DNA from 3 places in the Klebsiella sp. PL-2018 genome. Region 2 is predicted to be linked to each of the others. Evidence: riboswitches for the same ligand, from Rfam matches in the RefSeq annotation. Region 2 holds a riboswitch; each other region holds the start of a gene.
The links. Region 2 has a riboswitch for thiamine pyrophosphate ahead of thiC (phosphomethylpyrimidine synthase ThiC). Riboswitches for the same ligand answer to the same signal wherever they lie in the genome.
Positions count from the first base shown of each region.

Region 1: it holds a riboswitch for thiamine pyrophosphate, as region 2 does, so the genes downstream of both, MKleb_RS13830 (TenA family protein) here and thiC (phosphomethylpyrimidine synthase ThiC) in region 2, are expected to answer to the same signal.
Region 3: it holds a riboswitch for thiamine pyrophosphate, as region 2 does, so the genes downstream of both, thiM (hydroxyethylthiazole kinase) here and thiC (phosphomethylpyrimidine synthase ThiC) in region 2, are expected to answer to the same signal.

Region 1 is NZ_CP077673.1:2,971,982-2,974,241, reverse strand. It holds gene MKleb_RS13835 (ABC transporter ATP-binding protein) at 1-446, opposite strand, end outside; gene MKleb_RS13830 (TenA family protein) at 443-1,138, opposite strand; TPP riboswitch at 1,209-1,310, opposite strand; gene MKleb_RS13825 (Gfo/Idh/MocA family protein) at 1,463-2,260, opposite strand, start outside.
Region 2 is NZ_CP077673.1:327,901-330,160, forward strand. It holds gene thiC (phosphomethylpyrimidine synthase ThiC) at 1-1,180, opposite strand, end outside; TPP riboswitch at 1,266-1,379, opposite strand; gene MKleb_RS01520 (Rsd/AlgQ family anti-sigma factor) at 1,434-1,931, opposite strand; gene nudC (NAD(+) diphosphatase) at 2,027-2,260, shown strand, end outside.
Region 3 is NZ_CP077673.1:3,940,610-3,942,869, forward strand. It holds gene thiD (bifunctional hydroxymethylpyrimidine kinase/phosphomethylpyrimidine kinase) at 1-289, opposite strand, end outside; gene thiM (hydroxyethylthiazole kinase) at 286-1,059, opposite strand; TPP riboswitch at 1,094-1,190, opposite strand; gene MKleb_RS18395 (alkyl/aryl-sulfatase) at 1,423-2,260, shown strand, end outside.

The DNA of each region.
Region 1 (2,260 bases), 2.6 Mb from region 2:
ATGGGCCGGTCTTCGTAGAGCGTACGCGCCAGCGCCGCACGCTGGCGCATGCCGCCTGAGAGGGCGGCCGGGCGGTCGCCGGCGCAGTGTTCAAGGCCAACCTGCTGTAACAGCTCGGCAACCCGCCGATGGTCCACGCGCTCCCCGCGCAGACGCGCGCCAAGCGAGACGTTGTCGCGCACGCTTAACCACGGATACAGCAGATCTTTTTGCCCCATCCACGCCAGCCGCTTGTTTATTGGCTGCCCGTCGCTGGCGCGAACCTCACCGGCGGTGGCTTTTGCCAGCCCGGCGATAATACGCAGCAGGCTGGTCTTTCCGGCGCCGCTGGCCCCCAGCAGCGATACCCACTGGCCGCCGGGGATAGTGAACGTCAGATTGTCGAAGATCTGCCGCGAGCCAAAGCGCAGGCCCAGGCCGTGCACCTCAATTCCGGGAGCCGTCACGCCGGGCGCTCCGCGACGGCGTTAAGGCCCATCTGCCAGAAGTTAGCCTCCAGACGCGTGGCGGTGGTGAAAATAGCGCTGAGTTCAGCGAAACGCGCCTCACCGCCGCGCTGCTGCCAGAGGGTTTCCAGCAGGCCGATGGCGTTATTGACGCCGTTCAGGTAACCCTCATCGCCGTAGTTGCGGATCCACGAGTCATAAGGATTGGCGGTCAGCCGGGTCGCCGGATCGTGCAGCAGGCCGAGGCCGATTTCCGCGTAGCCGGCCACGCAGGGCATCAGCGCCGCCAGCAGATCCAGGGCGTCGCCGGAGTGGCCAATGTCCAGTACGTAGCGGGTGTAGTTGACGGTTTCCGCGGCTTCCGTTTCGGCGGCCATCGTCGCTTCATCCAGCCCCCATTCCCGGCAGTAGCCAACGTGGAGCGGCAGTTCGTCGAGAATGGCGTTCATCGACGCGGCGGCAGCGCGCATTTCCGCCAGGGTGCGCAGCTTGCTGACCAGCAGGGCGTAGCTGCGGGCGAAGTGGATCAGAAACAGATAGTCCTGCGTCAGATAGCGGCGAAAAGCGGGCTCGGGGAGGGTACCGTTGGCGAGCTGGCGCAGGAAGGGGTGGGCGACGTAGTGCTGCCAGTCGGCGCCGGCCTGCTGACGCAGACGACCATAAATACCCTGGGTAAACGCGGGAAGAATCACAGGACCTCCTGAAAAAAAGGGAGATCCGGGCGTGCTGAAAGAAGTGTGAACAGGCAATGGCGCAAAACTGGCGGAAATGCCGACCCGTCCCTTCGCTGGCATGACCCAGATCAGGTTCAAAGGGTTCGGCTTACGCCATCTCAGCCCTCACGGGACACCCCTCGGTTTGGCCCCTGTTATACGACATTCCCTTTTTGATTACAATGCTGTGAATTTTATGAGGAAAGGTGACGTTGTCACGTGTGAGTGTCGCGAGAAAGGGCTTTGTACATCGCGGCAGCCCGGCGGCGGCTGATGCCTTGCCGGGCGCGTATTATCAAAGGATCAGTGAAATTCTACCCAGCTGGCGCCGCTGTCTGCTGAACGTACGCACTTCTCGACCCAGTGCACGCCGAGCGCCCCGGCTCTGGCATCCGGATACCAGAAGTTTTCCAGCAAAGCCGCGTCGCGACGGTCGGTGGCATCCATGGCGATGGCAAAGCGGCGATACAGATTCGACCAGGCCTCAAACAGCCCTTCGGGATGGCCGCCGCCGATCCGGTCGTCCTGCAGGGCCAGCGGATCGAGATAGGACATTCCGCGTTCGAGGATGCGCACCGGCTCGCCCTGAATTTCGTAGCGCAGCTGGTTCGGCTGTTCATCCCACCACTCCAGGCTGGCTTTCTCCCCGACGATGCGGACCTTCTGTCCGTGCATTGAGCCGCTGTTGACCGCCGAGCACCACATCGACCCTACGGCGCCGTTGTCGTACTCCATCAGCACATGCGCGTTATCCTCCAGCGGCGCGCGGCTTTTGACAAAGCTCTGGCGGGAGCACATCAGGCGAGTGATATTGAGCTTCGGCGCCATGGTCTCCGCCAGGAACAGCGGGTGGGTGGCCAGATCGCCCAGCACGTAGCTGGGACCGACAAATTTCGGGTCCACCCGCCAGCGGGTGCTGGGGTTATCCTGCTCTACCGGCTGGTTATGGAAACCGTGGGCGAACTGCATATTGATGATGCGGATCTCGCCCAGTAGCCCCTGTTCAATCATCTGCCGCGCCTGGAGAATCAGCTGATGCCCGGCGTAGCCGTAGGTGACGCCGATGATTTTGCGCTGCTTTTCGCTCAGGGCCACCAGCGC
Region 2 (2,260 bases):
CGCCCAATGACAGCGAGACGTCATAGGCGGCGCAGATTTCGCAGATTTCGCGGAAATGCTGGTAGAGGAAATTCTCTTTGTGATGGGACAGGCACCATTTCGCCATGATTGAGCCGCCGCGGGAGACGATGCCGGTCAGGCGCCTGGCGGTCATCGGCACGTAGCGCAGCAGCACGCCCGCATGGATGGTGAAGTAGTCCACCCCCTGTTCCGCCTGCTCGAGCAGCGTATCGCGGAAGGCTTCCCAGGTGAGATCTTCGGCGATCCCGTTGACCTTCTCCAGCGCCTGGTAGATCGGCACCGTACCGATCGGTACCGGACTATTGCGCAGGATCCACTCGCGGGTCTCGTGAATATAGCGGCCGGTGGAGAGGTCCATGACCGTATCCGCTCCCCAGCGCGTCGCCCACACCAGCTTCTCGACCTCTTCTTCAATCGACGAAGTGACCGCCGAGTTGCCGATATTGGCGTTAACCTTCACGAGGAAGTTGCGGCCAATAATCATCGGTTCGGATTCCGGATGATTAATATTGGCCGGGATAATCGCGCGCCCGGCGGCGACTTCAGCGCGCACAAACTCCGGGGTGATATTCTCCGGCAGCCGCGCGCCAAACCCAACGCCCGGATGCTGCTGGCGCAGCACTTCGCCACGAATACGCTCGCGGCCCATATTCTCGCGAATGGCGATGAACTCCATTTCCGGGGTGACAATCCCCTGACGGGCGTAGTGCAGCTGCGTCACGCATTTCCCGACGATGGCGCGCCTGGGCGTGAGCAGGCCGGTAAAGCGCAGTTCGTTGAGGCCATCATCCGCCAGCCGCTCTCTGGTATAGGCCGAGCTGCGATCGCTGAGTGCTTCGCAGTCGCGGCGCGCATCAATCCACGGCTGACGCAGTTTTGCCAGACCCTGCTGAACGTTAATCGCGACGTGCGGATCGCCATAGGGGCCGGAGGTGTCATAGACCGGAATAGCTTCGTTCGCTTCGTACTGAGGATTATCTTTGCTGCCGCCGATAAGCGTCGGGCTCAGCTGAATTTCGCGCATCGGTACGCGAATATCTTCCTGCAAACCGGGGATATAGATGCGCTGCGAATTGGGAAATGCGGTACCTTCCAGGGTGTCGATAAAGCGCTGGGCGCGTTCGCGTTGCTCTCGACGCGTGAGTTTGGTTGTAGACATAGCTCATTCCAGTTAAACAGGATATGGCTTGCCAGACGACGGATGGAGTAACAGATGCGATCGGCCCTGAAGAGGCAGATGCTAAACGCAGTTTACTCTTGTTCCCTTCGCAGGTATTAGCCTGATCAGGTTCCGCGGATCCCGAATTAACGGTCTCAGCCTTTTCCAGTGTGGAAAATGGGCACTCCGACAAGATGACATCCCCTCTCCGTGAGGGGGAATGTATGTAAACTACGCGTTAATGGCTCACAACTCAAGCGGTCGGCGCGATATTGTCGCTGACGTTGTCTTTGCGGCTGTGGGCGACGGCGAGGGCGATCAGGTTATCTTCCAGCGCAAAGCGCGCTTCCAGCGCTTCGCCGATATCCGACAGCGCCTGCTGGAACTCAAGGTAGTTATCGTGATCGATGGCGTTTTCGAGGCAGGAGTCGTAATAATCCATGATCTGCTGGGTATTGGCCTGCAGCTGTGGATAAATCTTAGTGGCGGCTAAAAGTGGCGTATCGCCTTCCAATTCGCCGATAAAGCGTTCATAAATATTAAAATGGCCGGAGGAGAGGTAGTCCACCAGGCTTTGACAAAAATCATCCAGCGCTTTCTCATTAAGCCGCATAAATGATTCTTTGCCGGGCTTCAGGCCAACCAGGTTGTAGTAAGCCACAAGCAAATGCTTACGTACTTGTAGCCAGCGATCGACCAGTTTATTGCTGCCTCCAACACGTTCCGTCAGGTTTTCCAGCTGGTTTAACATGGTTGACTCCGCAAGGTTTTAAGAGAAATACGTTGCTCACCAAAATGTAAATTTAATGTTAAAAGTGCCAGTAAAATAAAGGTAGTGCAATAGATATGGATCGTATTATTGAAAAATTAGATCGCGGCTGGTGGATCGTCAGCCACGAACAGAAATTATGGTTGCCCGACGGAGAATTGCCCTACGGCGAAGCGGTAAATTTTAATCTTGCGGGGCAGCCCGCGCTGCGAATCGGAGAATGGCAGGGCGATCCGGTGTGGCTGGTACGCCAGGATCGCCGGCATGAGATGGGATCGCTGCGCCAGGTGCTCGATCAGGATGCTGGCCTT
Region 3 (2,260 bases), 2.2 Mb from region 2:
AACGCGCCAGCCGTTCCGCCACCGCCTCGACGATATCGGTTTCCGCCAGCATCCCGATTTTGGTGGTATCGATGCGCACATCGCTGAAAACGGAATCGAGCTGTGCGGCGACAAAATCAGGCTCTATCCGGTACACCGACTGGACGCCGCGGGTGTTTTGCGCCACCAGCGCGGTGATGACCGAGCAGCCGTAAGCGCCCAGCGCCGAGAAGGTTTTGAGATCCGCCTGGATCCCCGCGCCGCCGCTCGGGTCGGTGCCGGCGATGGTTAGCGCATTAATTCGTTTCACAGATCGCCTCCCGCATAGAGCGCATCGAGGAAGGCGGGAGTAAAGCTGCCGGGGCCGCCCTGCAGCGCCGCTTTTCCCCCCGCAAGCTTCATCAGACCGCAGGCCGCGGCCACGTTCTCCAGCCGATCGCCGGGCATCGCCGCAGCGGCGGCAACCACCGCCGACAGCGCGCAGCCGGTGCCGACCACCCGGGTCATCAGCGGATCGCCGCCGGTGACCATGCGAATGCGCTGGCCGTCGGTGACGTAATCAACCTCCCCGGTCACCGCGACCACGGTATTCAGCTGGCGGGCTAACGCCTGGGCTGCGGGCAGCGCTGCGGCGGCGGTATCGGTCGTATCGACGCCGCGCCCGCCGCCGCTCATTCCGGCCAGGGCCATAATTTCCGACGCATTACCGCGAACGGCGGCAGGCTGCAGCGCCAGCAGCTCCCGGCAAAATTCTGTCCGTAAGGTCAGCACGCCGACCGCCACCGGGTCCAGCGCCCACGGCTTACCCGCCTGCTGCGCGCTGCGCGCCGCCGCACGCATCGCCGCCGCGCGTTCAACCGTCAGCGTACCGACATTAATCAGCAGCGCATCGGCAATGGCGGCAAACTGGCTGGCTTCGTCCGGGTCGATAACCATCGCCGGGGATGCGCCAATCGCTAACAGGACGTTGGCGGTAAAGGTCTGCACCACGTCGTTGGTCATGCAGTGAACAAGAGGAGAATGGCGGTGAAAAAGGTGCCGCAGATGGGCAATATGCGCGGGGTTCAGCAGGTCAGACATCGTTTGCTCCCGCCAGGCGATGAAGAAGCGACGACCCTGCGGTCTCTGACTTCCCTACGCTGGCATTATCCAGATCAGGTGGTACGGGTTTTTCTCAGCCTTCACAAGGAAGGGCACCCCGAGTCATTGAGAGATAAAAACGTTCTCAGCGGGCAGGTTACGGTAAGTCGCGGGACAACGCAAGCCGGCCCGGCGTAGGTATACAAGCGCAAGGCAATTCAAAATTAACAATAAGCAATCAAATAATTAACAAAACAAACACTTTTGCAGATACGTGTTTATAGTTTAGGAGGCGTTACAGGATGTAACCCGACGTCATATCGAAATTAACGAGTGAATCAGCGTAAAACCATGAGGATTCCGATGAAATTAACACCGATTATGAAAAGTCTGGCTCTGGCAGGAATTATCTCGACTCTCCCTGTGACCAGCTGGGCCGAAACGTCGCCGAAAGAAGCCGCTGCGGCGACCAAACAGGCAAACGACGCGCTGTATAAACAGCTCCCCTTCTCCGACAACACCGACTTTACCAACGCGCATAAAGGTTTTATTGCCGCGCTTCCTACGGAAGTGATTAAAGGTGAACAGGGCAACGTTATCTGGAACCCGCAGCAGTACGCCTTTATCAAAGAGAGGGAAAAGGCGCCGGATACGGTCAACCCCAGCCTCTGGCGTCAATCCCAGCTCATCAATATCAGCGGCCTGTTTGAAGTGACCGAAGGCGTGTACCAGATCCGCAACCTCGATCTCTCCAATATGACCATCATTGAAGGTAAAGAGGGCATCACGGTTGTGGATCCGCTGGTATCAGCGGAGACCGCAAAGGTCGGAATGGATCTGTATTACAAAAATCGCGGCAATAAGCCGGTCGTTGCGGTGATCTACACCCACAGCCACGTTGACCATTACGGCGGCGTGCGCGGCGTGGTCGATGAAGCCGATGTCAAATCCGGCAAAGTCAAAATCTACGCACCTTCCGGTTTTATGGAAGCTGCCGTTGCTGAAAATATTATGGCCGGTAACGTGATGAGCCGTCGCGCCAGCTATATGTACGGCAACCTGCTCAAACCGGATGCCACCGGCCAGGTTGGCGCAGGTCTCGGCACCACGACCTCTGCCGGCACCGTCACGCTGATCGCTCCCACCAATATCATCGAGAAAGATGGTCAGAAAGAGACCATCGACGGCCTGACCTACGATT